Regions from separate parts of the Glutamicibacter sp. 2E12 genome, predicted to be linked through region 1. Evidence: riboswitches for the same ligand, from Rfam matches in the RefSeq annotation. Region 1 holds a riboswitch; each other region holds the start of a gene.
What was found. A riboswitch is a leader RNA that binds a small molecule or an ion and turns the genes downstream of it on or off. The one in region 1 is predicted to bind S-adenosylmethionine.
Positions count from the first base shown of each region.

Region 1 (7,728 bases):
ATCAGCGAAGCATGGGTCATTTCGCGCGGATAGCAGACCAGGGATTCCACCCCGCCCAGGGAGACCGAGAGCTGGAAGTACTCCATGGATTGGGCGAAGGCGCGGGCGGCGGCTTCATCGGAGAGCTGCAACGAGAGGATCCCGCCAAAGCCACGGCCGGCCGCGGACTGGGATTTGGCCAGTTCATGGCCCTGGTGGCGTTCCAGTCCCGGGTAGTAGACGCGGGTGACCTCGGGCTGGTCATCGAGCCAGCGGGCCAGGGTGGAGGCGGTAGCCCCGTGGCGTTCCATGCGCAGGCCCAGGGTCTTCAGCCCGCGGGCGGCCAGGTAGGAATCCTGCGGACCGGAGACCGCTCCCCCGGCGAACTGCTGGTAGCCCACGGCTTCGGCCAGGCTCTGCCCGCGGTGCAGGTGATCGGCCACGATGACCGCACCACCGAGCACGTCGGAGTGCCCGCCAATGTACTTGGTGGTGGAATGGACCACTGCGTGGGCGCCGAAATCCAGCGGCCGCTGCAGGTACGGGGTGGCGAAGGTGTTGTCCACCACCAGCAGGGCGCCGTGTTCGCGGGCGATGGCCGCCCACCCGGCCAGGTCGGCGATGCCCAGCAGCGGGTTGGACGGGGTTTCCACCCAGAGCAGCGCGGTGTTCGGGCGCAGCGCGGCGCGCACCGCATCCAGGTTGGTGATGTCCACCGCCGAAGAGGTGATCCCCCATTTGCCGTGCAGCTTGGAGATCAGCCGGTTGGTGCCGCCGTAGCCGTCGGCGCCCAGCACGATGTGGTCGCCCGGCTGAAGCACCGCGCGCAGCAGCGCATCTTCGGCCGCGATCCCCGAAGCGAAGGAGAAGCCGGCGGCGCCGCCTTCCAGCGCGGTGAGCTGGGATTCGAACCCGTTGCGGGTCGGGTTGGAGCCGCGCGAGTATTCGTGCCCGGCGCGCAGCACGTTGATGCCGTCCTGGATGAAGGTGCTGGTCTGGTAGATCGGCGGGATCACCGCACCGGTGTGCGGGTCCTTGTGCTGGCCGGCGTGGACGGCGAGGGTGTTGAAGCCGCTCATGCGAAACTCACTTCCTTGGTGCCGGCGGTGGCCTGGGTTGCGGCCAATGCAAGATCCAGCGATTGGGTGATATCTGCGAGCAGGTCGGCGGGGTCTTCCAGACCGACCGACAGGCGCAGGGTGGAGGTGTTCAGGCCGGCGTCGGCCAGCTGCTGCTCCGAGAGCCGGCAGTGCGTCATGGTCGCCGGGTGGGAGACCATGGTGCGGGTGTCCCCCACATTCGCGGCCAGGGAAATCAGCTTGAGCCCGTCGATCACCGGGGAAACCAGGGCCGGGTGGGCCAGCTCGATGGCCAGCACGCAGCCGGTGCCCTTCGGCGCCAGCGCCCGGGCCAGCTCGTGGCTGGGGTGCTCGGGCAGCGCGGGGTGGTGGATGGCGGCAATGCCCGGATACTCGGCAAGCGCGTCGATCAGCCTGGTGACGCTGCGCTGCACGTGGGCGGCGCGCACCGGCAGGGTTTCGATTCCGGCCAGGATTCCCTGGGCGCTGGCCGGGGCCAGGGTCGGGCCCAGATCGTGCAGGAACTTGGAGCGCACCAGCATTGCGTAGGCGGCCGGTCCGTGGCGCTCAAGCAGCGAGGTGTTGTTCAGACGCACCCGCGGGGCGGCGATCTGCGGCCAGCGGGCGGCATCGGAGAAGTCGAATTTCCCCGAGTCCACCACGACCCCACCGAGCACCGAGCCGTGTCCGGCCAGGCCCTTGGTGGCCGAGTGCACCACGATGTCGGCACCGAGTTCCAGCGGGCGCACATTCAGCGGGGTGGCCAGGGTGTTGTCCACTACCACCGGGATGTTGTGCTCGTGGGCGATCGCCGCAATGGCCGGGATATCGGCCACGGTGCACAGCGGGTTGGAGACCGACTCCAGGAAGAACGCCCGGGTGTCCGACTCAATGGCCGCAGCCCAAGCCAAAGGATCGGCCTGGTCGACAAAGCTGACGCGGATCCCGAAGTCGGCGAAGGTGTCGGTGAGCAGGTCCACGGTGCCGCCGTAGAGCGAGGAGGAAGCCACGATGTGCTTGGGTCCCTGGGTCAGGGCCAGCAGGGACAGGGCGACGGCGGACTGGCCGGTAGCGGTGGCTACCGTCTGGGCCCCGCCTTCCAGCGCGGCCACGCGCTGCTCGAGGATCGAGACAGTGGGGTTGCCGGTACGCGAGTAGGTGAAGCCGGCCTGGCGCAGCGCGAACTTCTCGATCGCTTCGGCATGCGATTGGAATTGGTAGGCTGCAGAATTGTGCAATGGCGGCAGCATCGGGCGGAAGTCTCCGCTCGGGCGGTACCCTGCGTGCACCGCGTCGGTTCCTTGGCTCATAGCTCCTCCTCGATTCTCTGCGAGGGAGTGCACCGATTGGCGTCGTGTGGCAACACGAAGCGCAACGCGCAAAAACGCGTTCGGAACTGCTCCATCGTTCCTGGCATTAGCACCTTTCGGTTTCCCGATGGTTGCTGCGACGTCAACGAGCCAGATCTCTTAGTCGCTCTTGATGGTTTGTTGTTCTTCCATGGTTGGCCATGGGCTGCGAGGGGTGCAAGCGCTATCGGGCGGCCGGCTTCATACAAGGCCGCCAAGCTTCATATGTCGTGCACTTGTCATGATGACGCGGTGGCTGGCGCCACTTTATGACGCACCAAAATGAGAAAAACCCCGAGACTTTCAAGGTTTTCCCGGAAGTTTATGACGATGGAGCGGCACTCGATGACCGGGGGTTACGCTGTTGGCGGCTCAGCCGAGCACTTCCACCCCGAAGCTGGCCACCACTGCGCGGACTTCTTGCAGGTAGCGCTGAGCCTGGTCGGTGAGCGGGATCGCGGCGTGATCGATCCAGCCGATCTCGATGCGCTCGTCGATGTCCAGCGGGATGGCAACGATGGATGGATCCAGCTCGTCGCTGATGATGCCGGTGGAGATCGTGTACCCTCCCAGGCCGATCATCAGGTTGAAGATGGTCGCACGGTCCGAGACTTGGATTTCCCGCTGGCTGGAGCGTGTGGAGAGCACTTCCTCGGCGAAGTAGAACGAGTTGTTCGCGCCTTGATCGAAGGTCAGCCGGGGCAGGTTTTCGAGGTCTTCGAGGGTGACCTGGTCACGGGTGGCCAGCGGGTTGCTGCGCGAGATGAAAATGTGCGGATCGGCCAGGAACAGCGGGTGGAAGACCAGCCGCGATTCGCGCAGCAGCTTGTCGATGACCTTCCGGTTGAAGTCGTTGCGGTACAGGATCCCGATGTCGCTGCGCAGCGTGCGCACGTCCTCGATGATCTGCTCGGTGCGGGTCTCGCGCAGCGAAAACTGGTATTCCTCGGCTCCACTGGCCTGCACCATCCGGACAAACGCATCCACCGCAAAGGAGTAGTGCTGGGTCGAGACGCCCAGCAGTCGTCTGGCGGAAGGGCGGCCGAGGTAGCGGTGCTCAAGAAGCTCCACCTGCTCGAGCACCTGCCGGGCGTAGCCCAGGAATTCTGCGCCTTCGGCGGTGAGCGTCACTCCCCTGGCCGAGCGCACCAGCAAGGTGCGCCCCACCCGCGATTCGAGCTCCTTCATCGCCGCCGACATGCTGGGCTGCGCGACGTAAATCAAGTCGGCGGCAGCCGAGATGGACCCCTCGGAGGCTACCGCCACGAAATAGCGCAGCTGCTGCAGCGTCAAGCCATTTGTTCCCTGAACCATAGCCAGAGTCTATATCAATCCATAGTTATATCGAGTTACCTGATATCAAGAATCACCCTGCATGATTGACGCAACGACTTCCCCTCGGCCCACCACGGTCCCCTCAGAAACAGATTGGCCATCATGGCAGACGCGTTGACCTTCAGCATTAGCACCACTAAATTCGACGAGAATTACTCCCCTTCGACAAATTCGCGCACCACCACGAACTTCGCCAATTTGGCGCGTGGAGAGCGCCGCGAAGAGAACCTGAACAATGCTTTAACAATGATCAACCGCCGCTTCAATTCCCTGGTTCACTGGGACAATCCCCAGGGAGACCGCTATGCGCTGGAATTGGAAATCATTTCTGCCAATGTGCATTTCACTGCCGATAATAACTACCAGAAGTTTCCCCTTTTAGAAGTCCTTGAAACCACGATCGTGGATAAACTACTAGGCACTCGAACCCAGGGAATAGTCGGCAATAATTTTTCTTCTTATGTCCGCGATTACGACTTCAGCGTAGTGCTTCCAGCCTCATGTAATGACAGCGGAGCTCCGGTGCTGCCAGAAGATTTTGGTGATCTCCATGGACAGCTCTTCCAACATTTTTTGAACTCACAGGCATACCGTGAACGTTTTGCCCAGCTGCCGGTGATCTGCATCAGCGTCTCGACTTCCAAGACCTATTTCCGCACCGGCAACAGCCATCCAGTGCTCGGTTTGGAATACCAGCAGGACGAAAATTCATTGACCGATGCGTACTTCGGGAAAATGGGCTTGAGCGTCCGCTACTTCATGCCGCCAGGTGCCGTGGCACCGCTGGCGTTCTACTTCCGCGGTGACCTGCTCAACGACTACACCAATCTGCAGCTGATCAGCCTGATCAGCACCATGGAGACCTTCCAGAAGATCTACCGCCCCGAGATCTACAACGCCAACTCAGGAGCGCCTGCTGTGTACCACCCGAGTCTCGGCGCCCAGGATTTCTCCCCCACCCGCGTTTTTTATGACCGCGAAGAACGAACCCAGCTAGGCAAGATCCAAGGGAAGTTCACCGAAGAGCATTTCATTATTCCGAATCGCGAGCTGCTCGCTCAGTGGTCTTCTTCCTACCCGGCTCCTGTCGCCTAAGATCCCGAAAGATATCCCATGACTTCCCCGCTTATCCCCACGTCAATTGTCGGCAGCCTGCCCAAGCCTTCATGGCTTGCCGAGCCTGAAAAGCTCTGGTCACCATGGAAGCTTGAAGGCGCGCAATTGCGCGAAGGCCAACAGGACGCCATGCGTGCTGCGGTTCTTGAACAGACTCAGCGCGGCATCGACATCATTTCCGATGGCGAGCAGTCCCGACAGCACTTTGTCACGACCTTCATTGAGCACCTGAGCGGCGTCGACTTCGAAAAACGCGAGACCGTGCGCATCCGCAACCGCTACGACGCCAGTGTCCCCACCGTCGTCGGTGCCGTTGAACGTGAAAAGCCGGTCTTTGTCCAAGACGCGAAGTTCCTCCGTTCCTGCACCGACAAGCAGATCAAGTGGACCCTACCTGGCCCGATGACCATGGTTGATACCTTGTACGACGCGCACTACCGCAGCCGCGAAAAGCTGGCTTGGGAATTCGCGACCATCCTGAACCAAGAAGCCCGCGAGCTGGAAGCCGCCGGGGTGGACGTCATCCAGTTCGACGAACCTGCCTTCAACGTCTTCTTCGACGAAGTGGCCGACTGGGGCATCGCCGCACTGGAGCGCGCCTGCCAGGGGCTCAAAGCCGAGACAGTTGTTCACATCTGCTTCGGCTACGGCATCAAGGCGAACAATGACTGGAAGGCCACCCTCGGAGCCCAGTGGCGCCACTATGAGAAGTCCTTCCCGCTGTTGCAGGCTTCCTCCATCGACACTGTTTCGCTGGAGTCCCACCACTCGAAGGTCCCGCTAGAGGTCGTCGAATTGGTGCGCGGCAAGCGAGTGATGCTCGGAGCTATCGACGTGGCCAATAATGCTGTGGAGACTCCCGAGGAAGTGGCGCAGACCCTGCGCAACGCACTCGAATTTGTGGATGCGGACAAGCTGATCGCCAGCACCAACTGCGGCATGGCTCCATTCCGTCGCGACGTTGCCCTGGCCAAGCTCAGCGCACTCAGCGCAGGGGCTGACATCCTGCGCGAGGAGCTTGTTGGTGCCCGCGTCTGAAGTGACAGAATCGGCGACACCTTCGTTGCCCGCGGAAGACTTCAAAGCGATCTTCCGCGGGCACCCCGGCGGCGTCAGCCTGATTACCGCTGATGCCGGAGACGGCCCTGTTGCCCTCACGGCAACGTCCGTGGCATCGATCAGCGTTGATCCGCCATTGCTCGTCTTCTCGATTTCTGCCTTATCCTCGGCGGCCAAAGTGCTCACCCGAGCAAATTCTCTTGTCGTTCACAGTTTGGATGCGCATGACATCGAGGTGGCTAAATTAGGGGCAACCAGTGGCATCGATCGCTTCGCACAGAAGCAAACGTGGTCAAGGCTGAGCACCGGCGAACCGGTATTTGATGGCGTCCGGGCCTGGGTTCGTTGCGAGGCCATTGAGCGAGTCCAGGCTGGCACGTCCACGGTTTTTGTGGCCCGGGCGCTCCAGTCGCACATTGAACGCGACAGCGAACCTGGCCAGCCCAGCGACGGTTTGGTCTATCACAACCGTGCCTGGTATCAGCTCGATGAGCATTCCAAGCTCGCGCTCTGAGCTAGATCGCAAGGCTAATGTTCCTATGAGGTTTTACTCGATGGCTACTTTGCCGGTGGCGTTAAACCGCATGGGACGGCAGTCTGTTCACGCCCATAGGGAAAGAGCATCAGTTATGAGAACGAACAGTGTTCGAAACAGCAGACCTCCTAATGGCGGCACGATATTCAGCACTATTTCATACAATTCGATGCCCCGTGCGCGTATGCTAACGAGCCCGTAACTAACAGATGCCACACCAAGTACGGCATCCGAGCAGTATTGACCTAGTTGACATATTGAACAGGGGTTTATGGGATCTTAAGGATTCAGAGTTCAGATGCCCTCCAAACCCACCTTCTTCCAGTGGCGAGCGTGCGATAAAGTGCGTCAGATTCCGAAACCCCAACTCAATACGCTGCAAATAGGTCGTCAGTCTGAGTACTCGTCACAAAATACGAGACTTGCAACAGTCTACGACTAGCTCCAATATGGGCGACAATAATGACACTTTTACTACTGAAATGGATCAGAGAATTCGACAAATGCATATAAATCGGAATTATTCTAAGCTCTACATGTGATATTCATTCCGATACCATCATTATCGCCTGCCCTCTGGCCTGATCTATTCGTTCTCATTTCTTCTTTAGTTGCTTCGCTTGCTTGGCCTGTGACCCTCGCTTTTTTACTTTTAGTATTCCGCAAAGGGGTCGCGAGTATCCTAGATTCCATTAAAGATCGTATGCCAAATATGGAGCGCCTCAAGACACCATTGATTGAAGCGTCTTGGAGCACTTCGGCTGTCGAAGATTTATCTAAGGAAGTCGATAATTTTGGTCATACCGCACTCATCACTACCCAACCACAAGACGACATCCCCACGCAGCTCGCGAAGTTAAAGCCAGCTGCAGGCGTTATTGACGCCTTCCTTGAAGTAGAGCAGAAAGTCAGAAGGTACCTCAGGACTACAGAATGGAATGAATTTCGCAAGAGTGCGATCTGGGCTTTCCAGAGAGACAGCGGTGCACCAAATCAATTGAAAAGCGCAGTGAGGGAACTGGCAACACTTCGAAATGCTGCTGCGCATGGGGTAGGGGACATCAGCCTGGAGTCGGCCTTAGAATACATTCGAACCGCGTCACGGGTAGCACGAGAGATCGATTTGCTTATCGATGAATCGCAAGTGGGTCCGTCCTAACAGGCACAGGATTCTATCCGGTAGAGCAAATTTAGCTGTTGTTAATTCGCATAAGCCACAATTGCTCAGCTAGAGATGGCACGTCAAAGACAGTATTGTTTCCGAACCAAACCATTG
Region 1 is NZ_CP188297.1:831,172-838,899, forward strand. It holds gene ACP3TE_RS03780 (cystathionine gamma-synthase) at 1-1,058, opposite strand, end outside; gene ACP3TE_RS03785 (O-acetylhomoserine aminocarboxypropyltransferase/cysteine synthase family protein) at 1,055-2,368, opposite strand; SAM riboswitch class I at 2,457-2,547, opposite strand; gene ACP3TE_RS03790 (LysR family transcriptional regulator) at 2,780-3,721, opposite strand; gene ACP3TE_RS03795 (DUF1852 domain-containing protein) at 3,845-4,837, shown strand; gene ACP3TE_RS03800 (methionine synthase) at 4,856-5,896, shown strand; gene ACP3TE_RS03805 (flavin reductase family protein) at 5,883-6,431, shown strand; gene ACP3TE_RS03810 (hypothetical protein) at 7,084-7,611, shown strand.

Region 2 (7,728 bases), 920 kb from region 1:
GTCTCGCTCATGCCCAATGAGCAGTTCCTGGCCTGGGGCTGGCGCATTCCGTTCCTGATCAGCATCGCGCTGGTGGGCATCGGGCTGGTCATCCGGCTGAAGGTCACCGAGTCCCCGCTGTTCCTGGCGCTGGAAAACAAGGCAGAAGAGCGCAAGACCCCCTTCATGGAGGTCATCACCAAGTACCCGAAGTCCGTCATCCGCGGAACCCTGGTGGGCATGAGCTCCTACACGGTGCAGGGCCTGATGACCGTCTGGGCTATCTCCTACGTGGTCGAGGAAGTCGGCATGGACCGCACCGCGGTGCTGAACATCAAGGCCATCGGCGCCGCATTGACCGTGGTGGGAATCTGGGTTTCATCGCGCTATTCAGACAAGCTGGGCCGCCGCCCGGTCATGATGGTCGGCATCCTCGCCGGCGCCGTGGCCGCCTTGCCGATCATGTGGATGCTGGAACTGGGCCAGCTGTGGCTGTTCGCCATTGCGCTGTTCGTGGCCAACGGCATCATCCAGGCCTTCATCTTCGGTCCGTTCGGCGCGTTCACCGCGGAGCTGTTCCCAACCCGCATCCGCTACACCGGCGCTTCGCTGGTCTACCAGCTCTCCTCCACCGTGGGCGCGGGTTTCACCCCGATGATCGTTGCAGGCCTGGTGCTGCTGGGCGGCGGATCGCTGTGGATCGCCGGAGCCGTTTGGGCCGCCGCATTCATCGTCGCCGCCCTGGCCATGCGCGGCATCAAGGAAGGCCGCGACGCCGACCTCGAGGCCGAGGAAATGAGCCACTAGCCTCCCGACTGGCGAAAGCGCGGGGCCGGTTGGAACCTACGGGTTCTAACCGGCCTTGCGCTCTTTCTCGGCTCCGGCTTCCTCGCAGAAATCCAAGAACGCGCGCAGCCGCAAGCTAGGGCGGTCCGAAGCGGTGTAGGCCACGCAGATATCGCTCACGCCAACCTCGCCCTCGATCTCCAATACCGACAGCGGCAAGCCGTCGTAGCTCAGGTTGACCGGCGGGCGCTGCACCAGAACGGTATAGCCCAAACCCCGAGCCACCATCCCGCGCACCGCCTCGAAGCTCTGCGAACTCCACCGCACCTTGGGGTCCAAGCCCGACATGCGAAGATTCACCAGCTGGTTATCGCGCACCGTGGGGATGTCCAGGGAGACGAAGTCGTCGTCGGCCAGTTCGCTCAAGGCGACGGAGGTGCGATCGGCCAGCCGGTGATTGCCTCCCACCAGCACATAGGGCCGGCCCGACATCACCGTACGCGAAGAGACCTGCGGCAGCAGGTGGCGGGTATGGGTGAGCACCGCATCCAGGTGGCCCTTGAGCATGCGCTCCTGCAGGTCGGCCCCGTCCCCCTCCACGAGGGTGACCTGCAAGTCCGGGTGCACATTGGTGAAGCGTTCGCAGATCACCGGGATCCAGAAAGCGGCCAGCGAGGAATAGCAGCCGATCACCAAAGGGCCGGAGAGCTTGGTCTGGCGTTCGACAATCTGGTCCTGCACTTCTTCGGCATGGCGCACCAGGGCCCGCGAGTCCAGCAGGAAGTCGGTGCCGACAGCCGTGAGCACCACGCCGCGGGCACGTCTGCGCACCAGCAGCTGCGAGCCGACGGCGCGTTCCAGCTCGTCCATGGACTGGGACATGGCTGCCTGGGAAATATGGCACTGCTTCGCTGCGGCGGAGATGGAGCCGAGTTCAGCGACGGCGACGAAGTACTGCAGCTGGCGCAGGGTGTAGTTGATCACCCGCCCAGTCTAGCCAGCGGGCAGCGGACCGCTGCCAACTAGAAAATGTTATGAGGCGAATAATCTATTATTCCTTGACTACTTCATTGCCTCCGCGGATGATGGCATCAGCTTGCCGATGAAACAACCCGTCCACAGGAGACAGATGAAGCCAGTGATGAAGACCGGAATGCATGCAGTGGCGCTTGGAACTGCTGGCGGCCCGCTATTGAGGCCGGATCCAGGAACCGGTCACCGTCGCGGAATTTCTACCGCGATCGTTGTGGACGGCCACGCTTACTTGGTGGATTGCGGCCATGGCGTCGGTTTGGGCCTGGCTGAGATCGGGATTCACCCCACTGCCCTGCGCGGAATTTTCATTACCCATCAGCATTCAGACCACGTCATTGACCTGAATTCTGTCATGGTCCTGGGCGGCCTTGGGTTCCGCGGCACCGATGGTCGGCAGGTTCCTGTTTTCGGACCGGGTGATCGAGGAGTGCTGCCCTCGATGCAGACAGCGGCCGAAGAGCCGGAAGCCATATTTCCGCAGTCGCCCACACCCGGGACCAACGCCATGGTCAACTTGCTACTGCGCGCCCATGCTACAGATCTCAACGATCGCCGACGGGATTCGGCGGCACCTGATATTTCGGATATTTTCCATGGCGTAGATATCGAGATTCCCGCCGGCACAGGCTTCCACCCCAACCACAACAACCATCCGGACATGGAGCCTTTTGAAATATACGCTGATCGGCATGTAAAAATTAGCGCTATCCTGGTCCAGCACCAACCTATCGCTCCGGCATTCGCATTCCGCCTTGATTCGAGATATGGATCGGTCGTGGTTTCCGGCGATACAGCGCCAAGCGCAAATCTTGCGCGCCTGTCCCAAGGCTGCGACTTGCTGTTCCATGAAGCTATTGATCTGGAGGCCATCGCTCGTAGCTACCCGCATGCTTCATCCTCCGAACTGGAAGCGAGCATGGGACATCATCGGCGCGCGCACACCACCGCAGAAGACGCAGGTCGAATCGCCCAGCGGGCTGGAGCACGGAACTTGGCGCTGCATCATTTGGTTCCCGCTGGATCTGGAATGGAAGTTTGGCAGCGGGCTTCGAAACAGTTCTCTGGCGGCCTCTTCGTGCCCCGCGACTTGGATATCTTCCATATCGCAAGTGGCACGGTTACCCAGGTGCGCTAGGGCCAAGGCCGGCAGCTATCCGTCAGGCGACTGGAACGATGGTCGATCGATTGCCCCGGGACTACGACCACGGGCCCAGCATCGGCAAAGAATGCTGGACCCGCAAAATCAAGGAATCTACTTTGATGCACCAATCGCCCACACGCGCGGAAGCTCGGTGCCATTGACCGCCAGGTCGCCAATCAACCTCGCCTTGAACACCCAGGGGTTGTGGTTGCCGGCGGTACGGGCATTGCGCCAGTGCCGGTCCAGGTTCTTGGTAACGCTCGTGGCGCTGGCGGCCAGCGCATCGAAAGCGTGGGTGATTGCGTTGAGGACCAATGGCGTGAGCACCACCTGCGCCTGGGCGCTGGCCAGCTCTGCCGCATCGTTGGCTGCTTCGTCCTCTTCCCCGGTCACCTCGCCGGTGTGCAGCGCCTGCGCAGTTTCATAGGCTCCCTGCAATGCCGTCGACACTCGTTCCACCGTTGCCGCGGCAGCGAAGGCCGCCGCGGAGACCTCGCCGATCACCTGCAGCAGCTGCGGGTCTTCGGCCGCCACATTGGCCGCGGCATGGCTGAAGGTCCGCTTGCGCGCCTTCAGCTCGGCGGCGAAGTCGCGCTCGGCTGCTTTGGCGGAGCCGGCCAGGACAGCGAGCAGCACCTGCTGGTAGAAAGCTGTCTGGTACTTGAAACGCGTATCGAAGTCGATGAGGTCTTCTTCGGCGACAATCGCGTCGGTGAAGGTGGAGGTGCCGGTGCCCGTGGTGCGCTGGCCGAAGCCATCCCAGTCATCGGCCAGCTCGACGCCGCGCTGGTGGCGGTTGACTGCGGCGATCACGCGCTTTCCGGTGTCGGTGCGCTCTGCGTAGGTATCGAGCCAGTCGGCGAAGATCGAGCCGGTGGAGTAGTACTTGGTGCCGTTGAGCTTGAATCTTCCCTCGCCGTCCGGGGTGACCTTGGTGATCACGTCCCCGACCTTGACGGTGCCGACCTCGGTCCAGGAGTTGCCCACCAGTTCTCCCGCCACGAAGCGGGCCAGCCACTTGTCGCGCCCCGGACCGGGGGCCGCAACCAGACGGTCCTCGACGAAGGCGAAGTGCGCGCGCAGCGCTTGGGCAATATTGGAATCCGCCGCCGCGAGATCCACGAAGAGCTCGAAGAGTTCGGGCAGCGTAGCACCGGCACCCCCGTGCGATTCCGGGACCCGAACCGCGCCAAAGCCGGCAGCGGCCAGGTCCGCGACCTGCTGGAAGGGCAATTCGCCGGTGCGGTCGCGTTCAGCTGCACCCTGCGCAATGCGCGCGAAGAGCGGTGCGAAGCGGTTTTTGAGGCCTGCGAGTCGATTGCCAGTTGCAAGTACAGTCATCGTTCAGTCCAATCCGGGAGAAGTTTTCTTAGGTGTACAGCGAGAGCGGCTGGGACTCTCCGCGCAGGAAGTAGGCGCCGACCTCGATCTTCTTGTAGTCCACTGGGTCGTGCAGCGAATGGGTGCGCACATTGCGCCAGTACAGGTCCAGACCCACCGAGTTCGCAGTCGAAGATGAACCGGTCACCTCGAAGATCCGGTTCGCCACATCCACTCCCACCTCAGTGGAGACCACCTTGGCTTCAGCAATTTCCACGGCCAACGCCGCTCGTTCGGGCTGGGTGACTTCCCCGGCCTTCGAGAGCAGGGCATCGAATTTCCGGCCCAGCTTCTCGGTCAGCGCCGCCACTGCTGCAGTGCGGGCTTTGAGCTCTCCGACGGTGCGCTGGAAGATCGGGTCCTGCGAGTAGGTCTCTGCCTGCGAGAACAGCCAGGCGTTCTTGCGGCCCAGCAAGATCTGCTTGCCGCGCTCCAGTGCTCCCTGGGCGATGCCCAGGTAGAAGTTGGCGAAGGCCAACTGGATACCGGGGGTAAGCAGGGTGGAGACCGGTTCATCGGTGACGAATCCCAGCAAGTCCCCTGCTTCGAGCCGCACGTTGTGGAACTTCAAGGAATTCGACGCGCTCAGCCGCTGTCCCAGGTAGTCCCAGTCGTCAACGATTTCCAAGCCATCGATATCGCGTGGCAGAACCAACGCGAGAATCTGCCCGTCGTATTCTCCGCCCTGGACCAGCGCGTTGATGACGATGACCTCGCCAACACCGGAACCCGTGGAGAATCGCTTGGCTCCATTCAGTCGGTAGCCGTCCCCTTCGGCGCTCAGCGTCAAATCCGGATCAACTGGATTCACCGAATCGCCCCAGAGCCAGCCACCTTCCACGGTGCGCTGCCACCATGCCCCTTGCGCTTCTGCTGGGGCGTAGAACGCAATGCCGGACTGGTTGATGTAGTGGTAAGCCAGCAACTGCGAGATGGAGCCATCAGCTGCGGCCAGTATGCGGACCGCTTCGAAAGCCGCTTCCCAATGGGCTCCGGCTCCGCCGAATTCTGCAGGCACCAAGAGATTGAGCAACCCGGCTTCGCGCAGCAGCTGCACTTCGGCGAAAGGCTGGGCGTTCTTTCGGTCGCGTTCGAGCGCGTCAGCCGCCAGCTTGTCAGCTACTTGCTGGGCGACGTCGCGCCAATGAGCCAGTTCAGCTTCATCAGCAGTGCCGGTGTAGGGCACGCGCGGCAATTGGGTATCCAGTACAGTCATCTTCGTTCTCCTCTTGGGCTATGGATTCCGAAGGATGCAGAAAATCTGCGGATCCATCGAACCTGGCGTTAGCACTACCTGCGGAGTGCAGGCTTGCTGCGGCGTCTCGGAGCCAGGCCTCTCAGCCGCTCTGGATGGGTTGTGCTCCGAGTCAAGCATTACTGGCAGGTCCTCGGGAAGGGCGCTGTCATGCGGAGGAACAGCAGGACAAAATACGTCATCTTCGCGCCTTCGCCCTGCCGGAAAACGGGCGGATAAGACGTCATATGACCTTCGCATGACGCAATTGGCATGCTGGAACTGGATTTCAAAGGCGTTCCCCTAGGCATCGATTGGGAACACAGCGTGGATCAGGGCACTTCCATGCGACCGCATTGAATGGCCATTCAAGATCAATCGGCAGAAGAGGCGGCAAGTGGATCCAGCAGGCGTGATTGCCTTCATGTTCGGGTTGCTGAGCATAACGCTGGTCGCAGCGTTCCTCGCCCCGATGGCACGGGACCGGAAGCTCGCTCGCAATGCGGCGATCGGCATCAAGACGCGCCACACCTTGGCCAGCGATGGGGCCTGGCTCGCCGGGCATCAGCAGGCTGCGCCCCTGCTTGCCGCGGCTTCCTGGGCCGGTTGGGCGGCATTGGCCAGCGCAGCAGTTCTCTGCCTGCTGGGCCAATTCGGTTTCGCCTTCGCCGCGACCGGAGCCGGCTACCTGGCCGCCATCGCGTTGCTGGTGATCTCGACTGCCACAGCGAATAAGGCCGCGCGGAGCTTCCCGGCGGCAGGCCTGGGCTAATCCAGCACTGCTTAAAGCAACGGATCGCGCCATCTGCCGATGGCGCGATCCGTTGCTTTCTTGGAAGGCGTGCTGCTAAAGCAGTACGGCTCCCAGGACCAGTACAGTCAGGAAACCCGCGGTGCCCTGGATGGCGGTAGCCACGCTCAGGGTCTTGTAGGCGGTGATCACCGGAATGCGGCTGAGCTGCGAGACGACCCAGAAGTAGGAGTCGTTGGCGTGCGAGACAACCATCGCACCGGCGCCTACTGCCAATACGGATAGCACCATGCCCAGCTCCGAACCCAAGCCCAGGGAGCCGAGCATCGGAGCGACCAGCGCGGAAGTGGTCACCATTGAGACGGTGGACGAGCCCTGGGCGGACTTCAATGCAGCGGCGATCAGGAATGGCACAGCCAGGCCCAAGCCCAGTCCGCTGAGTGAATCCGAAAGAATCGTGGTCAGATCCGACGCGGCCAGGACCGCGCCGAAGCCGGCGCCGGCACCGGTGATCAGCAAGATCGGAGCAGCGGTGCGTACAGCTTCGTTCATCTGCTCATTGAAGACCGCCAGCTTGCTGCCACCGCTCAAAAGAAAAGTCGATGAGATCAAGCCGAAGATCAGCGCAATAACTGGCGTCCCCAGGAAGGAAAGGATTTCCAGGGCAGCGCCTTCGCCAATCGGGTGCGAGGGCAGCTTCGCAATGGATGCGGCACAGATCAGCACCAGCGGAACCAGGATCGGCATGAAGGCTAGCGCCGGGCTGGGCAATTTTCCGAAGCTTGCACGCAGCTGCTCATAGTCGAGTTCGGAGATGTCATTGTGGTCGTCGCTTGGCAACGGGGTCCATTGGGACTTGTTGAAGCGGCTGGCGTAGGCCAAGCCGGCAAGTGCCGAGATGGCCGCAACGGGCAATCCGACTGCGATGATCAAGCCCAGGTTATCGGCAATGCCGATGCTTTCGGCTGCGGCCAGCGGGCCCGGAGTTGGAGGCACCATGGTGTGGGTCGCGTACAGGCCGGTCATCAGGGCGATGGAAGTTGCCAGCCCGGAGACCCCGGTACGCAGGGTGATGGCTTTGCGCAGCGAGTTGAGCACCACGTATCCCGAGTCGCAGAAGACCGGAATGGAAACGATGTAGCCGATAATCGATAGCGTCAGGTTGGGGAACCGGGTACCCAGGACCTTGATCAGCGCATCTGCCATGGAGATCGCGGCGCCGGATTTCTCCAGGATGACACCGATCATCGTTCCGAACAGGATCACCAGTCCGATATTTCCCATGGTGCTGCCAAAGGCCGTGGTGACCGTCGAAGCCACGTCGGCCAGCGGAATCCGGTAGGCGAAGGCCGCCAGGATAGCTGCGCCAACGAGGGCGAGGAATGGGCTGATCTTCAAGCGTGCTGTGACCATCACGATGGC
Region 2 is NZ_CP188297.1:1,750,501-1,758,228, reverse strand. It holds gene ACP3TE_RS08225 (MFS transporter) at 1-786, shown strand, start outside; gene ACP3TE_RS08220 (LysR substrate-binding domain-containing protein) at 832-1,749, opposite strand; partial or broken gene ACP3TE_RS08215 (MBL fold metallo-hydrolase) at 1,868-2,140, shown strand; gene ACP3TE_RS08210 (MBL fold metallo-hydrolase) at 2,240-2,935, shown strand; gene ACP3TE_RS08205 (acyl-CoA dehydrogenase family protein) at 3,053-4,282, opposite strand; gene ACP3TE_RS08200 (acyl-CoA dehydrogenase family protein) at 4,311-5,537, opposite strand; SAM riboswitch class I at 5,588-5,678, opposite strand; gene ACP3TE_RS08195 (hypothetical protein) at 5,953-6,327, shown strand; gene ACP3TE_RS08190 (GntP family permease) at 6,403-7,728, opposite strand, start outside.
Region 2: it holds a riboswitch for S-adenosylmethionine, as region 1 does, so the genes downstream of both, ACP3TE_RS08200 (acyl-CoA dehydrogenase family protein) here and ACP3TE_RS03785 (O-acetylhomoserine aminocarboxypropyltransferase/cysteine synthase family protein) in region 1, are expected to answer to the same signal.

Region 3 (7,728 bases), 110 kb from region 1:
TTGCTGCATGGCCAGCCCGAGGCGGCACGCCTGGTCGGGGAAGAAGCCGGATTGGGCAGAATACCTGTTCGTGTGCGAATCCTGCTGTACCGGGCAGGTGCCGATACCGATGCAGCAACCGCACTTCATGCGCTGCCCTCGCTGGCGCGCCCCGCCGCCTTGCCCGATGTCGCCGCAGCGGTACGCGAGTGCCAGCTTCACTATGAGGACGGCGCCGAACATTATTTGATACTTCCCGAACCCGCAGACAGTTCCGGCAATGGCGAGGCAGTGGCACCGCAGGCTGCAACCGCAACGGGCCCGATGGCGTGCGGGCGATTTGATTCCCCCGCACCCGAAGTCCACGCCGTACTCTCCCAACCATTGAACTTGGCCGAGATCCCTGCCAATTTGCCTGCCCTGCGCCAAACGCTGGACGCTGTCCCGTTCGGGACCATGGCCTGCGGCGCCCCGGGCTTCGATGCCAGCGCAGAGACCTGGGTCAAGGCCCTCGCAGCGTACGCGCGCGCCGATCTGCTCTCCGCGGTCACCTCCTACCTGCGCCATCGCGGCCATTGGGAAGAAGCCTCCCGCGAATTGGGCATCCACCGAAATTCCTTGCGCCACCGCATCACCGTGGCCCAGGAATTGCTTGGCGCCAATCTCGATGATCCGGATGCCGCCGCCTCGCTCTGGCTGGCCCTGCGCCGGGCACAGAAATAGGCACGCCGCAGTCTCTGCAATAGCCAGATCCCGCGGCGTGCCCCAGGTGCAGCCGTCAGCCCTTGAGCCGAGTCCGGCTATCGTGCGGCGCACTGGCGCGTCGCGTTGCTGCGGCGTCCGGGCCGGTGGCACCGAGCTTGGCTTGCTGGCGGATGCTCAGCTTCTGCAGCAATTCCTCTTCCGCGAATTCGCCCGGCGCAATCCCGCGTGGCACCCGCAGCAAGAAGGCCATGCCCAGGATCCACCAAGCGGCGAAGAGCAGCCACGGCTGCCACCCGATGGCCGCCGGCATTCCCGGAAGATACAGCGAAATCAGGCCGGCGCAGAAGACCACCGACAGTACGCCGATGACCTTGCCGCCGTTTCCCGCACCGCCCACGCGCAGCGGGCGTTGCATCTGCGGTTCGCGCTGGCGCAGAATCAAGAACGCCACGCCCACCAGCAGGTAGGCGATCACGATCGACGGCGAACCGGAATCCACCAACCATCCGAGCATGGCGGTGCCGAAGAATGGAGCCAGAATGGAGAGGCCGCCAATGAACAGCAGTGCATGGCTCGGTGTGCGGTGCTTCGGATGCAGGTAGGCAAACCAGCGTGGCAGCATCCCGGAACTGGCCATCGCGTACATCAGTCGCGAAGCACCCATCAGCAACGAATTCCACGAGGTGAGGATGCCGGCAATGCCGCCGGCGATCAGCACCTTTGACATGATTTCGGAATTGAACAGTGCCCCCATCGCGTCGGCAGTGGCAAGTTCGGATCCGGAAAGCGCCGAAGCGCCCATTCCCGAGGCGGTGGCCAGGATGATCCCCACATACCAGGCGGTGGCGATCAGCACCGAAATCACCACGTACTTGCCAATTTTTCGCGGGGCGATGTCGCATTCCTCGGCGGACTGCGGGATCACGTCGAAGCCGACGAACATGAACGGCACCACGATCATCACGCCGAAGAAGCCGGCCACCCCGTTTTCGAAGAATGGTTCCATATTCCTGCTCTCGCCCCCGGTGAATGCGCCAGCAAGCAGCATTGCGCCGATGACGAAGAGGAAGAGCACCACGAAGGTCTGCACTACACCGGCGGTCTTGATGCCCCGGATGTTAATCCAGGTGATCGCTATCGCACCGGCGACACCGACCAGCGCCCAAGTCAAGTAGACCTCTGAGCCAGCGATCTCCCATAATCTGATCTGCGAAAGCTCCGGGAAGAGATAGAGCACGGATTTGGGCAGTGCCACTGCTTCAAAGGCCACGATCGCAATGTAGCCGCCGACGATGGCCCACGAACCGGCAAAAGACCAGCGGGCGCCCATGGCGCGCAGCAAGTAGTTGTGCTCACCGCCTGCTTTCGGCATGGCCGCAACGAGTTCGGCATAGGTCAGGCCAACTACCGCCATGATGCCACCGCCAACCAGCATAGCCAGCGTGGCTCCCAGCGGACCGGCGGTGGTAATCCAGTCGCCGGTGAGCACGACCCAGCCAAAGCCGATCATCGCGCCAACGCCTATGGCCAAGGCATCCCAGCGGCCGAGGACCTTCTTGAGGCCTGGTTCTGCGGTGTGGTTCTTCGCGGTTTTTCCTGACATGGCAACCCCTTCTGGAAAGTTGATCAGGATCACACTATGCAAAATCGCGCCAAAGGGTATTGGATGTTTTGACTACATTTCAGGCTATTCCGCCCAAATCGGAAGGCTAGGCCTCACCGGAGCGCTTCTTGCTGGCTTTCACCAGCGCGCGATCGACCTCATGAATGCCCAGGCAGAAGCCTGCGGACATTACCAGCGATTTGATCGTCAGTTCAGAAAGGTCATCGGCTACGTACACCAGCTGGATCGGTCCGGCCAGGATGAGCAGGACACCGGTCCACAGCACATACACCCACGAGGTGCGCGCCTGCGCCATCAGCGGGAAGCGTGCACGTCGGCGAATCGTTCGCACGCCAATGGTGACAATGACGACGGCCAGAATCGCTGCGCCAATGAAGAAGAAATTGCGTTGGGTGCGGATCCAGGTCAAGGTGGTGCCAATAAGAACGCCGAAAAGTATCGAAGCCCACCAGCTGATACTGCGCAGTTGATCTTGCGCAGCGGTTGGTTCGCCTGTCCTCACGCCTCTCCCATCACTCATCGTTCCGAGCGCCCCGAAACAACGCATCGTTCCTAGAATACGCGGTTCATCTCCCCGCAGACGAACGCGCAGCCGCACCGCTCATGCCGTGCCCTGGCAGCAGGCGCATGGGCTTGGCGTCATGAGAGGATCAGCGTCCAGGTAACCACAGCTACCTCATCAGAATCGTTTTCCCAGCTATGCGGTTCACGCCCGGGGAAGGTTATCGTATCGCCTGCTTCGAGTTCTACGCGCTGATCTGGCAATACCAGGATGAATTTTCCCGCGATCACGTGCAGCACTTCCAGCTCGCAATCCACCGAATACAGTTCTGCTTCACCGGTGCCCTTGGGCGCAATCTCAGCGCGAATCATCTGCACCCGCTTCTCGCTGCGTGGCGTAACCAGCTGCTCCGTGATGCCGTCGCCGCCCAGGGAAACACGGGGAGCCTGCTCCAGGCGGACCAGTTTCGTTTCTGGAACCTCGAAGAGGGTACCTACTTCCATGCCCAGCACTTCGCACAACCGCAAAAGGGTCGAAACCGAAGGGCTGGTCAGGTCGCGCTCGACACGTGAGAGGAAACCTTTGGTCAGTCCGGATAGCTCGGCGACCTGGTCAATGGTCATGCGCTGGGTCTGGCGCACCCCGCGCAGCCTCGCACCGATGTTGATCGCAGCACCGGTTGGTTCAACTGGCAAGGTTTTCATCGTTTGGCTCCATCGACGTTTTTTGCAGCAACTACAACCGCAACCACTTTGGCTTCAAGGCCTGCGGGGCAAGTTTACCAATGGTAAACACACGGCGCCCCTACCGCGGACCCACCACGGTCACTAGACTCTGTCCATGGACAGCACCAAGGACAAGCTCTGCGGGTACCTGAACGACGCACGCGAGAATGCGATCTTCAAGGCAGAAGGCCTCGCCGAGCACCTGGCCCGCACCCCGCTCACCCCTACGGGCACCCATATCCTGGGTGTACTACACCATTTGGCGATCAATGAATACGAATATTTCGGCACCTGCCTCAAGCGCAAGGCCAATGACCGCTACGTTCGCGAGTTCATAGCTCCGCATGATCCCGACGCGGATTTCCTTCCGCCAGCAGACATGCGCGCGCAACAGCTGATCGGCCTCTATCGGAAAGCCATCGCCTTCGCCGATGAGGCCATCAGCACCCTGCCCCTGGTCAGCCCCGTAGAGGTACCGTGGTGGGGGCCAGCCGGGAATACCACATTGGATCACCTGCTCATCCATGCGCTCGCCGAGACCTCCCGCCATGCAGGGCATTTGGACATTATTCGCGAGCAGCTCGATGGCCGTGCTGGCTGGACCGCGCAACTGGATCTGCTGCCCGGCTACACCGCGGGGCAATGGGCCGAACAACGCGAGAAGCTGCAGCAACTGGCCAATGCCTTTGCCCCGGGCAGCTGAGCCGCAGTCATATTACGCATTCGGACTTCACCGCGCCCTGCCACCGGCGGTACCATCGGAAATGTTGCTTCACGAGACGCGGCGCCAAGCTCCGACTGGCCGCGCACCAACCCCAAGTTCATGGGTGGTTCGGATGAGGAAGCGGTCCGCGCATCAACAGGTGCACGGGCAAGAGCTCGCAAGAGAGTTGACGTCCCATGGCATATCCGATTCTGCCCGTCATCGACCGCCAGACCGGCCAAGTGCAGTTCAAGGCCGAAGGCCGCTGGCGCACCCGCTACGTTGCAGATCCGCTCAGGCTTGAACAGCTCATTGCCCGTTGCGCCCGCCGGCCGACCTATGATCCGGCCACTTCTGAATTGCAGCTGGTGCTGCCGGTAGCCGGAGATCCCGCGGGCAAGCGAATTGCTTTTAGCCTTGCCAAATTCCCAAGTGCAGGAGCCCTGACTAAACTGGGTGGTTGATCCGATCCACGGGTTTCATTGGAAAATCCATGTTCCAGGAGGGTCATCGTCGCGATGCCACAGCACCCAGAAACCGAACCTACCAAAGCGCAGATCCAGCGATGGCGCAAGTATCTCGCAGATGAAGTCGCCGAAGGCTCCATCTACCGGGCCCTCGCGGAAAAGAAAACCGGTCAAGAACGGCAAATCCTGCTGGGCCTTGCAGAGGCGGAAGCCCGCCACGAATCCCACTGGCGCGTCCTGCTCGGCGAGCATTTCAAGGAAGTCCGCCCGTCGCTGCGACGCACCATGCTGCGCTTCCTGGCATTGCATTTCGGTTCGGTCTTCGTGCTGGCCATGGCCCAGCGCTCCGAAAGCAGTTCGCCCTACCGCGACGACAAGGACGCCACCGCGCAGATGGCGGCCGACGAACAGGTCCACGAAGAGGTCGTCCGGGCGCTGGCTACAGCAGGCCGTGCGCGCCTTTCGGGCAACTTCCGCGCTGCGGTCTTCGGCGCCAACGACGGGCTGGTTTCCAACCTGGCGTTGATCATGGGTATCGGTGCGACCGGTGTTTCAGCGACCTTCGTGCTGTTCTCCGGTGTTGCCGGTTTGCTGGCCGGCGCACTGTCCATGGCAGCTGGCGAATACGTCTCGGTGCGTTCCCAGCGCGAGCTGCTGACCGCCTCGCGACCAACCCAGGTCACGCTAACCGCCGCCCCGAACCTCGATCTGGACGCCAACGAGCTGGTGCTGATCTACAAGGCCCGCGGAATGAGCGATGAAGATGCAGCGCACCGGGCCGCAGAACGCATGGGCCTGTTCACCTGCGATTGCAACCCCGACTTCTCGTTGAACCCGGAAGGCCGCGGCGAAGAACTCGAGAAGGAGCACCAGGAACTGGGGTCGGCCACCGGCGCGGCGGCCACCTCGTTCATCCTTTTCGCTTCCGGCGCGGTCGTGCCGATCCTGCCTTATATCCTTGGGCTCTCCGGCATGACCGCGATCCTCGTCTCGGTAGTCCTGGTAGGCGTGGCCCTGATGATCACCGGAGGGATCGTGGGACTGCTTTCCGGTGCCTCCCCGCTCAAGCGCGGCCTGCGCCAGCTAGCCATCGGCTGGGGCGCAGCGGCCATCACCTACTGCTTGGGCCTGATCTTCGACGTCAGCATCGGATAGCAGCCTGCTGCGATTCGAATGCCGGTACAGCTTTGGCTGTACCGGCATTTTCCATGCCGTGCTCTAGCTGTTCTCCGGCCGCCGGGTACGCCGGCGCAGGGTTTGCATGCTCTGGATGAACTCCATCGCTTCTTCGGCGGTTTCCACCAGAGCAATCTTCTGTTCCATGACACGGTCCTTGGCCAGGGCCTGAAGCAGCGGCCAAGCAGGCAGATCCCTCGTCCAATAGTCCTTGCCGATCAGCACCATCGGCACCACGCGAGCACCGGTAGCGTAGTAGTTTTCGCAGGCATCCTGGAAGATTTCCTGCACCGTGCCGGCGGCCCCGGGCAGAACTACCAGCCCGCCGTTGGACTGCTCCAGCAAAATCGCTTCACGAATGGAATTGGTGAAGAACTTGGCAATCTGGGTGGCAAACAGATTCGGCGGCTCGTGGCCGTAGAACCAGGTTGGCACGCCCAGGGACTGCCGCTGGCTCGGGAAACGCTCCTTGACCATCAGCGCAGTTCTCGCCCAGCCGGTGCGCTGATGGATCGCATCTGGCGCTTCGGCCAGCATCTGCAATGCCGTAGCGACATCTTCTTGCCCGTAATCGGCCAGCCACGCACCGGCGTTGGCGGCTTCCATTGCGCCGGGGCCTCCACCGGTGGCGACCGCGTAGCCGGCCCGGGTAATCATGCGCCCAAGCTCCAAAGCTTGCGCATACTGCGCAGTGCCCCGGCTCATCGCATGCCCGCCCATCACCCCGATAATCGGGGTTTCCTTGAACGTGCCCTCGTACACCGCCGAGACCAGCGCCTGGCCAATGTGGTGATCATGCAGGGTTCTTGCCAGCGCATTGCTATCGCTATCGGAATTCACCGCTGCATGCTGCTGGGAGTACGCGTAGATCTTCGCATCAGGCACTTGCTCGTAGGTCTGCGTCCGGATCCCCGAGTACAACTCATGCGGCGAATACAAGCCGCGAGCCACCGTCTCGAAGGGAAGCTCGTCCCCCGAGCTCATGCACAGCCCGCCAGTGGCTTGCACGATCTGCGATCCTTGCGCGGAATACTGGCAATCGATGAATAGCGCTTCGGAAAGATCCAAGGATTCCAGCACGGTATCCCGTTCGCGCAGATCAACACGGTGCACTCGCCAGCCTTTTCCGCGTGCGCGGTGGGAAGCCAGCGCTTCGGCTGCGAGACGGTCGAATTCAACGAGCGTCGTTATGTTCACTGCGCGTGCTGGAAGGTAGGGCCACACTTGGGACATGCGTCAACGCTACGTCATAGATAGTGATTATTCACAGAAAGGCCCTTCAACTTTCGCGAAGGCCCGGAACGTGAAACGATGAGAGGATGATTGAATCTGTTCCACCAACCATTGATGCCCGCCACTTATTGGCTTTTCTGGGCAACGTTCCTTTCTTCTATGGAAAGAACCTGGCTGCAGAAGCAAATTCCGTGGTTGACGTGGAATTCGACGAAAGCACCCACCAGATCGAAGGCACCGTCACCGATTCTGGCGAAGAATATTCTCCGATGATCCAGGTCCTCATGGACGGTGGAGAGTGGAAGATCGAATCGTGCGAGTGCACCTGCGACGCACCGGGCATCTGCTCGCACATCGCGGCACTGGCTATTGTCTCCAACAAGATCGCTTCCCAGCCACGCCCCGTGCCTGCCCGGGAAGAGAAGCCGAACACAGTTTGGTCGCAGCAAATCGATTCATGGTTTGAAGAGTCCGAGCCGGGCCCGGCCGATGGCCTGCTTGGTTCGCAGCACGATCCGGTAGTGCCGATGGCGCTTCAGTTCCTGCTCTTCGATTCGAAGGACGCCACCCAGCAACAACAATGGATGCCGACCGGAACCATCCCGCACCCGACC
Region 3 is NZ_CP188297.1:939,311-947,038, forward strand. It holds gene ACP3TE_RS04265 (PucR family transcriptional regulator) at 1-702, shown strand, start outside; gene ACP3TE_RS04270 (APC family permease) at 758-2,287, opposite strand; gene ACP3TE_RS04275 (hypothetical protein) at 2,394-2,810, opposite strand; gene ACP3TE_RS04280 (helix-turn-helix domain-containing protein) at 2,948-3,514, opposite strand; gene ACP3TE_RS04285 (DinB family protein) at 3,651-4,238, shown strand; SAM riboswitch class IV at 4,306-4,419, shown strand; gene ACP3TE_RS04290 (hypothetical protein) at 4,436-4,702, shown strand; gene ACP3TE_RS04295 (VIT1/CCC1 transporter family protein) at 4,757-5,860, shown strand; gene ACP3TE_RS04300 (LOG family protein) at 5,924-7,114, opposite strand; gene ACP3TE_RS04305 (SNF2-related protein) at 7,201-7,728, shown strand, end outside.
Region 3: it holds a riboswitch for S-adenosylmethionine, as region 1 does, so the genes downstream of both, ACP3TE_RS04290 (hypothetical protein) here and ACP3TE_RS03785 (O-acetylhomoserine aminocarboxypropyltransferase/cysteine synthase family protein) in region 1, are expected to answer to the same signal.

Region 4 (7,728 bases), 440 kb from region 1:
CCTCGATATCCACGTAGGAGCTGTAGTCCTGGAACTTCGCCTGGGCCAGTTCGGTGGTTTCGGCGGTAATGATGGTCTGCATGGCGAAGACCTTGATGTCGTAGCGGCCACGCCCGGCGGCCTCGGCAGCGTCACGGATCTTGCTGACCGCTTCCTTCAGCAGGTCGCGGGTGGGGCAATTGACGAAGATCGCTTCGGCGTTCGACGCGGCGAACTCGGTGCCGCGCTTGGAGGCGCCGGCCTGGTAGATCACCGGGGTGCGCTGGGTGGACGGCTCGGTGATGGCGATGCCCGGAACCTTGAAGTACTTGCCTTCGTGCTCGATCGGGTGCACCTTGGCCGGGTCGGTGTAGACGCCGGTGGCCTTGTCATTCTGCACCGCGTCGTCTTCCCACGAGCCTTCGAGCAGCTTGTAGACCACCTCGAGGTACTCATCGGCGTGGTTGTAGCGCTCGTCGTGCTCCATCTGGTCTTCCTGGCCCATATTGCGGGCGGCCGAGGGAAGGTAGCCGGTGACGACATTCCAGCCCACGCGGCCGTTGGTCAGGTGGTCCAGGGTGGCCAGGCGGCGGGCGAAAGCGTACGGGTGCTCATAGGCGGTGCCCGCGGTGACGCCGAAGCCGAGGTTCTCGGTCACGGCGGCCATGGCGGAAACCAGCATCATCGGGTCGTTGACCGGTGCCTGGGCGCCGGAGCCCAGCGGGGTGACGTTGGTGCCCTTGTACACGTCGTAGGTGCCCAGCACGTCGGCGAGGAACAGTCCGTCGAACTTCCCCTTTTCCAGCACCTTGGCCAGGTGCGTCCAGTAGCCCAGGGTGTTGTAGGTCGAGGCCTTGTCCTGCGGATGGCGCCACAGGCCCGGCGACTGGTGCACCACGCAGTTCATGTCGAATGCGTTGAATAGGATCTCGCGCTTGTTCTCGCTCATGGCTTTGCCCCCATAGGTCGGTAATCGTGGAAAGTTGCTGGTTTACGTCGCAGGCCCTCAAGCCCGCTGGGTCGAATCTTCGCCGGTGACGGACAGCCGCTGCGGCTGGACCCCGTTGATCTCGTAGTCCCCGACGATGCGCGCCTTGTAGATCGCCGGGTTATGGGTGGCGATGGTGCGCGCATTGCGCCAATGCCGGTCCAGGTTGCAGCCGCTTCTGGTGGAAGAGGCTCCCAGTGCGTCGAAGAGCTTGCTGGTCACGCCGATGGCCAGTGGCTGCACCACGGTTTGCGCGCGGTTGGCGGCCAGCTCGCATACGGCGTAGCGTTCCTCGTCGTTCAGTCCCGGATCGCCCAAGGCGGCTTCAACTTCAAGGACTGCGCCGATCACCACGGAGTCGGCAGCGAAGGACTCCGCGGAAACTTCGCCCACCAGCTGGAGGACCTGGGGTTCCTGGTATACCGGCACCCCGGTTCCAGTGGTGAAGATGCGGGTGCGTGCCTGCACCGCGTGACGCAGGTCGTTCAATGCGGCGCGGGCGATGCCTGCCTGCACGGCCATGAGCACCAGCTGGAAGATCGCCGCTTCGGAGTCATTGGTCTGCTGCGGCATGAAGCAATCCACCGGGACCTGGTGGAATTCGGTAGTGCCGGTTCCGGTGAGGCCCTGGCCGAACCCATCCCAGTCGTCGAGGATCTTGACGCCGCTGCGCTGGGTGGAGACCACGGCGATCTGGCGGCCGGCGAGCTCCGGGTGGGCCACGGCAACGGTGGTCCAGTCGGCAAAAATGGTGCCGGTGCAGTAGTACTTTTCACCGTCGATCACCCAGCGCCCGTCCACGGTGCTGGCCTTGGTGTTCAAGGTGCCCAGGGCGTTGCCACCGCGTTCGGTGTAGGCGTTGCCGATAATCTGCCCGGCAGCGATGCGAGCGACCCACTTCTTGCGCAGCTCTTCGTCCTCCAGCGCCAAGACGTTCTCGACGAATGCGATATGCGCACGCCACAGCTGGCCTACGTGGGAGTCCGCCTCGGACAGCTCGATGAGCAGACGGAAGACATCCACCAGCCGTGCGCCGTAGCCCCCGTCGGCAACGGAAAGGCGCAGCGCACCGAAACGCTCGCGATTCAGCAGGCCTACCTGCTCGAAAGGAAGCACGCGGTTCAAGTCGCGGTCCTTGGCTGTCGCGGCGATCTGCGCAAAAACGGGACGGAAAATTTCGGCCAGCCGGTCGTATTGCTCATCCGCACTTGGTCCGGGGGTGATTTTCAGCAATTGCCTGGTCGGCAGCTGTTCTTCAAACTTGTCCAGGTCCATTGTGGTGGCCTGCGAAGGGTCACTGAGCTGGTTGAAGTCCAGTCCGAGGGCATTGTGCGATTCACCAATAGGCATCAGGGTTCTCAATTCTTTCCATCGGTCCTGGCGGTAGCACCGTCCCGCTATTGGGGTGGTTGCTGCGGCGTCGTGGAGCCAGATCTCTCAGCCGCTCTGGATGGGTCGTAATTCATTTGTAACGGTAATAAACCGGCGTTTCCAACCCGCGAAGTCACATTTCGTCCCAGTGCCGGCAGTGCCCATCTTCAAATTTCACAGCCTAATCCGCGTCCTGCCGAAGATGAGTTGCAAAGTTTTGCTTAATGTCGAGCAAACCGGCCTGCAATAAAATAAATAACGAAATTTCTGGGCAATGTGACGTAGTTGTCGAAGATTTTTTCATATTACGCAAGATTTGCGTTCAAATCGTTCGACTCGTTGTAATGGACACGTAACCATCCCGAGCGGCCGAGAGATCTGGCTCCACGACGCCGCAGCAACCACCTTTGGAGTTTTGCTCTGCAGGCCGGTGCTACCGCCAGGAACGATGGAGATGAACATGACTCTTTCCTTTGCAGCGCCCGAGGCAGCTCCCGTTGCCTCAGCTTCAAGCGCCCTGGACGTGCAGTTCAGCAACGTGTCGCGAACCTTCACCACCAAGATGGAAAGCCGCACCGTTCTGACCGATATCAACCTGCAAATTCCAGCAGGTCAAGTCGTGGCCATTCTTGGAGCCAGCGGTTGCGGAAAATCCACGCTGCTGCGTTCAGTATCGGGCTTGGACCACCCCACCACCGGCACCATCCGCACCGGCACCCGCGAGGTCACCGGCATCAACGAGTTATGCGCCGTTGCCTTCCAGGAGCCCCGGCTGCTGCCATGGCGCTCGGTTCGCCAGAACATTGCACTGGGCCTGGCACCGGAAACCGATAAGCGCGCCGGCAACTCGCTGATCGATGAGTTGATCGAGCTGACCGGTCTGAGCCATGCAGCCAGCTTGCGCCCACGCGAGATCTCCGGAGGCATGGCGCAACGGGTTTCGCTGGCTCGCGCGCTGGCTCGGCGCCCGGGTGTATTGCTTCTTGATGAACCCTTCGGCGCCCTCGATGCGCTGACACGCTTGAAGATGCAGGATCTGCTGCTCTCGATTCACGCATCGTTCCCCACCACTGTTCTCATGGTGACCCATGATGTGGACGAGGCGTTGACTTTGGCTGACCGCGTGATTGTTCTGGGGCGAGGCGCTGGGCATAGTGCAGCGGGCGTCATCGAGGATCTGTCCATCTCAGCTGTGCATCCACGCCGGCATACCGATGAAAAGTTCGTTGCAGATCGCCTGCACCTATTGCGCCTGCTCGGCGTCGACCCAACCAACCATTAGTCCCGGCCACGCCGTGGGTCCCGAACCATTCGTCCCCTTTGCCTTTTCACCTACACCGCTTGCACGCACAATTCTAGGATTCTCCATGCTTTTGAACCGTCTCACCCGCCGCACTGCATTGTCCGCCGCCGCCTTGATCGTTGGCGCAGTTGCCCTGACCGGCTGTGCTGGCGAAAACGCTACAGCCTCCTCGGATGGTCAGACCCTGTCCATCGACTTTGCCACTTACAACCCGCTGAGCCTGGTACTCAAGGAAAAGGGATGGTTGGAAGCAGCCGCCAAGGAGCAGGGCGTAAATGTCGAATGGATCCAGTCCGCTGGTTCCAACAAGGCCAATGAAGCTCTTCGCGCCGACGCAATCGATGTTGGTTCCACAGCCGGTTCCGCTGCGCTCCTGAACCGTTCGAACGGTGCACCCATCAAGACCATCGCACTGTATTCGCAGCCGGAATGGGCGGCCCTGGTAGTGGATAAGGACTCGAAAATCGAGTCCGTTGAAGATCTCGCTGGCAAGACCGTGGCCGCTACAAAGGGCACCGACCCATACTTCTTCCTGCTGCAGGCGCTGGAATCCGCGGGCTTGAGTGAAGCTGACATCAAGCTGCAGAACCTCCAGCATGCCGATGGACGTACCGCCCTGGCCAACGGCTCGGTTGATGCCTGGAGCGGTTTGGATCCGATCATGGCCGCTGCCGAAAAAGACGGCGCGCAACTGGTTTACCGGAACTTGGATTTCAACACCTACGGTGCGCTGAACGCTCGCGAAGACTTCATTGAGCAGAGCCCCGAACTCGCCCAGCTCGTTGTCGATGCCTACGAAAAGGCTCGTGGCTGGGCAGCTGACAATCCCGAGGAAACCGCAGAAATCCTGGCCGACGTAGCAGGGCTCGAACCAGGAGTTGCTGCCACCGTCATTGAGGAACGCTCCAATCTGGACGTTCCGGCAGTTCCCGACGCCAAATTCACTGGAGTCCTGAGCAAGATTGCTCCCACGCTGGTCGCTAGCGGCGATGTCTCGGAGCAGGAATCCGTTGATGAAGCTCTGGAAACCCTCATCGATGACCAGTTTGCCGTCAAGGCAGACGCAACAAAGATCTCCGGAGAGTAACCAGCCATGAGTCCCTCTAACGTGGCTGGAACCCGCGGAAGCCAAACACCTGCCAAGCAGAAGGCCAGCATGGCCGCAACGATCCTGCGTGCCCCGAAATGGCTGCTTGCGCTGGTCTTGCCGCTGACCACCCTGGCTGTGTGGCAATTTGTCACCGTTACCGGAATCGTTGCTCCGTGGACACTGCCAACTCCGGGTTCAGTGGTTTCTGCTGCCATTGAGCTCTTCCAGGATGGCGAACTCGGAAAGCACATCGGCATCTCCACTCAGCGTGTTCTTCTCGGTTTCGCCTTCGGATCATTGCTGGGCTTGGCGCTGGGTGCGCTTGTCGGACTGTCCAAATTGGCAGATGCATTTCTGGGACTGAGCATCAGCGCCCTGCGTGCAGTCCCTTCCTTGGCTTGGGTTCCGCTGCTGGTGCTCTGGATGAAAATGGGTGAAGATTCCAAGGTCACACTCGTGATCATTGGTGCCTTCTTCCCGGTCTTTACCACCGTCGCCTTGGCGTTGCGCCATGTCGATGCCCACCTGGTCGAAGCAGCCCGCTCCTTCGGGTTGAAGGGATTGAAGCTGCTGCGCACCGTCCAGCTGCCCGCAGTGGTCCCTTCGATCTTCTCCGGCCTGCGTTTGGCACTAGCCCAAGCTTGGCTCTTCCTGGTCGCAGCCGAACTCCTCGGCGCGTCAATGGGCCTTGGCTTCTTGCTCACCGACTCGCAGAACAACGGCCGATTGGACCGCCTGATCATGACCATCGTGCTGCTGGCCGTCTTTGGAAAGATCACCGATGCCCTGCTGTCGATAGCAGAACGCTGGGCTATCAAGCGCTGGACCTGAAACCGGACCCGCTAATACCCGCTAGTACCCGCTAGTACCCGCTGACAAAGCTACCCCTCACCAAAGAAAGTTTGCGATGACCACCGAATTGGCAACAACCTCAACTCAAGTTTCAGAGGCAGCACGCCAGGAATTCTGGGACGAAGCGGCGAACCTCTTGGATTGGGACATCCCGTGGCACACCACCAGCCGCATCATTCCGGCCGATCCGGATGCCAAGCGCGGACCGGAAATTTCTTGGTACCTCGGCGGCAAGCTGAACGCCGCAGTGAACTGCGCCGACCGCCATGTAGCTGCGGGACGCGGGCAGAAGGTCGCACTGTATTTCGAAGGCGAGCCCGGAGACCGGGTAGCCGTCACCTACAAGAATTTGCAGGAGCGGGTCTCCCAGGCAGCCAACGCCTTGGAATCCCTGGGTGTGGTGAAGGGCGACCGCGTGGTCATTTACCTGCCGGTGCTCATTGAAACAATTGTCATCACCTTGGCTTGCGCCCGCATCGGCGCCATCCACTCGCTGGTCTTCGGCGGGTTCTCCGCCGAAGCGCTGAGGTTCCGCGTGGAGGACACCAAGGCAAAGGTCCTGGTCACCACCGACGGCCAGTTCCGCCGCGGCACTTCGGTTCCGGTCAAAGGCAACGCCGATGCGGCCGTTGCCGGCGAGAACGAAATCGAAAAGGTCCTGGTTATCCGCCGCACCGGCGACGAAATCCCGTGGACCGAAGGCCGCGACATCTGGTGGCATGAGGTGGTTGATACCCAGTCCACCGAGCACCACGCGCAGGCATTCGATGCGGAAACACCGCTGTTCATCATGTACACCTCGGGAACCACCGGCCAGCCGAAGGGCTTGGTGCACACCACCGGCGGGTACCTGACGCAGGCGGCCACCAGCTACAACCTGCTGTTCGCCAACCCGGACGAATCCCAGCGCGCCAAGGACGTGCACTGGTGCACCGCCGACCTCGCCTGGGTCACCGCGCATACCTACGAGATCTACGGCCCGTTGGCCAATGGCGTCACCCAGGTAATCTACGAGGGCGTCCCCAACGCCCCGCACCCGGGCCGCCACTTCGAGGTCATTGAACGCTACAAGGTCACCAGCTACTACACCGCTCCCACCTTGGTCCGCTCGTTGATGGGCTGGTTCCCGGACGGCATCCCCGCTCAATACGATCTGTCCTCGGTGAAGATCGGCGGCACTGTGGGTGAAGCCGTCAATCCCGAGGCATGGAAATGGTTCCGCCAGCAGATCGGCCGGGACAGCGAAGCAGGACTGCCGATGGTTGACACCTGGTGGCAGTCCGAATCCGGCGCGACCGTGCTTTCCCCCCTGCCGACCGATGGACATTTCAAGCCAGGCTGCGCCGCACGCGCGCTGCCGGGCATCTCGGTGGACATTGTTGACGATGGCGGCCTGAGCGTGCCGGCCAACCAGCAGGGCAATATTGTCATCACGCGCACTGGCCCGTCGATGGCCCGTACCGTATGGGGCAACCCGACGCGCTACTACACCAGCTACTGGGAACAATACGTAGAGCAGGGCTGGTTCTTGGCTGGCGACGGTGCCCGCTTCGATGAGGACGGCGATATCTACATCCTGGGCCGCACCGACGACGTGATCAATATTTCCGGCCATCGGCTTTCCACCATTGAAATCGAATCGGCATTGGTCACCCACCCCGGCGTGGTGGAAGCCGGCGTCTGCCCCACCCCGGATTCCAAGACCGGACACGCTGCAACTGCCTTCGTGGTACCGCTGGACAAGACCCTGGTTGCCGAGTCGCCTGACGAGCAGCTCGTTGCACGGCAGGCCGAATTCATTGCTGAACTCCGCAATACCGTCGCGGTGCAGATCGGCCCGATTGCCAAGCCGCGGGAAATCGTCTTGGTTCCAGATGTGCCCAAGACCCGTTCGGGCAAGATCATGCGCCGCCTGCTCACCCAGCTGTTCGAGGGCACCACGCTCGGCGACACAACGAGCCTGCAGAATGAGCCGTGCATTCCGGAGATCAACGCGATCTGCCGCGCGCGCGGCTAATCGCTGCTCCCAGGCCCCTTGGGGTTAAACAAATGAAGCTTCTTCCCCGGCGGGGGAAGAAGCTTCATTTGATTTGCCGGTTAGGAATCCCCGGTCGTTGGCTTCTGGCTCTGGCCATCGGCCGCAGT
Region 4 is NZ_CP188297.1:1,267,098-1,274,825, forward strand. It holds gene ACP3TE_RS05865 (LLM class flavin-dependent oxidoreductase) at 1-928, opposite strand, end outside; gene ACP3TE_RS05870 (acyl-CoA dehydrogenase family protein) at 986-2,317, opposite strand; SAM riboswitch class I at 2,333-2,424, opposite strand; SAM riboswitch class I at 2,692-2,793, shown strand; gene ACP3TE_RS05875 (ABC transporter ATP-binding protein) at 2,799-3,620, shown strand; gene ACP3TE_RS05880 (aliphatic sulfonate ABC transporter substrate-binding protein) at 3,706-4,728, shown strand; gene ACP3TE_RS05885 (ABC transporter permease) at 4,798-5,562, shown strand; gene acs (acetate--CoA ligase) at 5,639-7,600, shown strand; gene ACP3TE_RS05895 (BCCT family transporter) at 7,681-7,728, opposite strand, start outside.
Region 4: it holds a riboswitch for S-adenosylmethionine, as region 1 does, so the genes downstream of both, ACP3TE_RS05875 (ABC transporter ATP-binding protein) here and ACP3TE_RS03785 (O-acetylhomoserine aminocarboxypropyltransferase/cysteine synthase family protein) in region 1, are expected to answer to the same signal.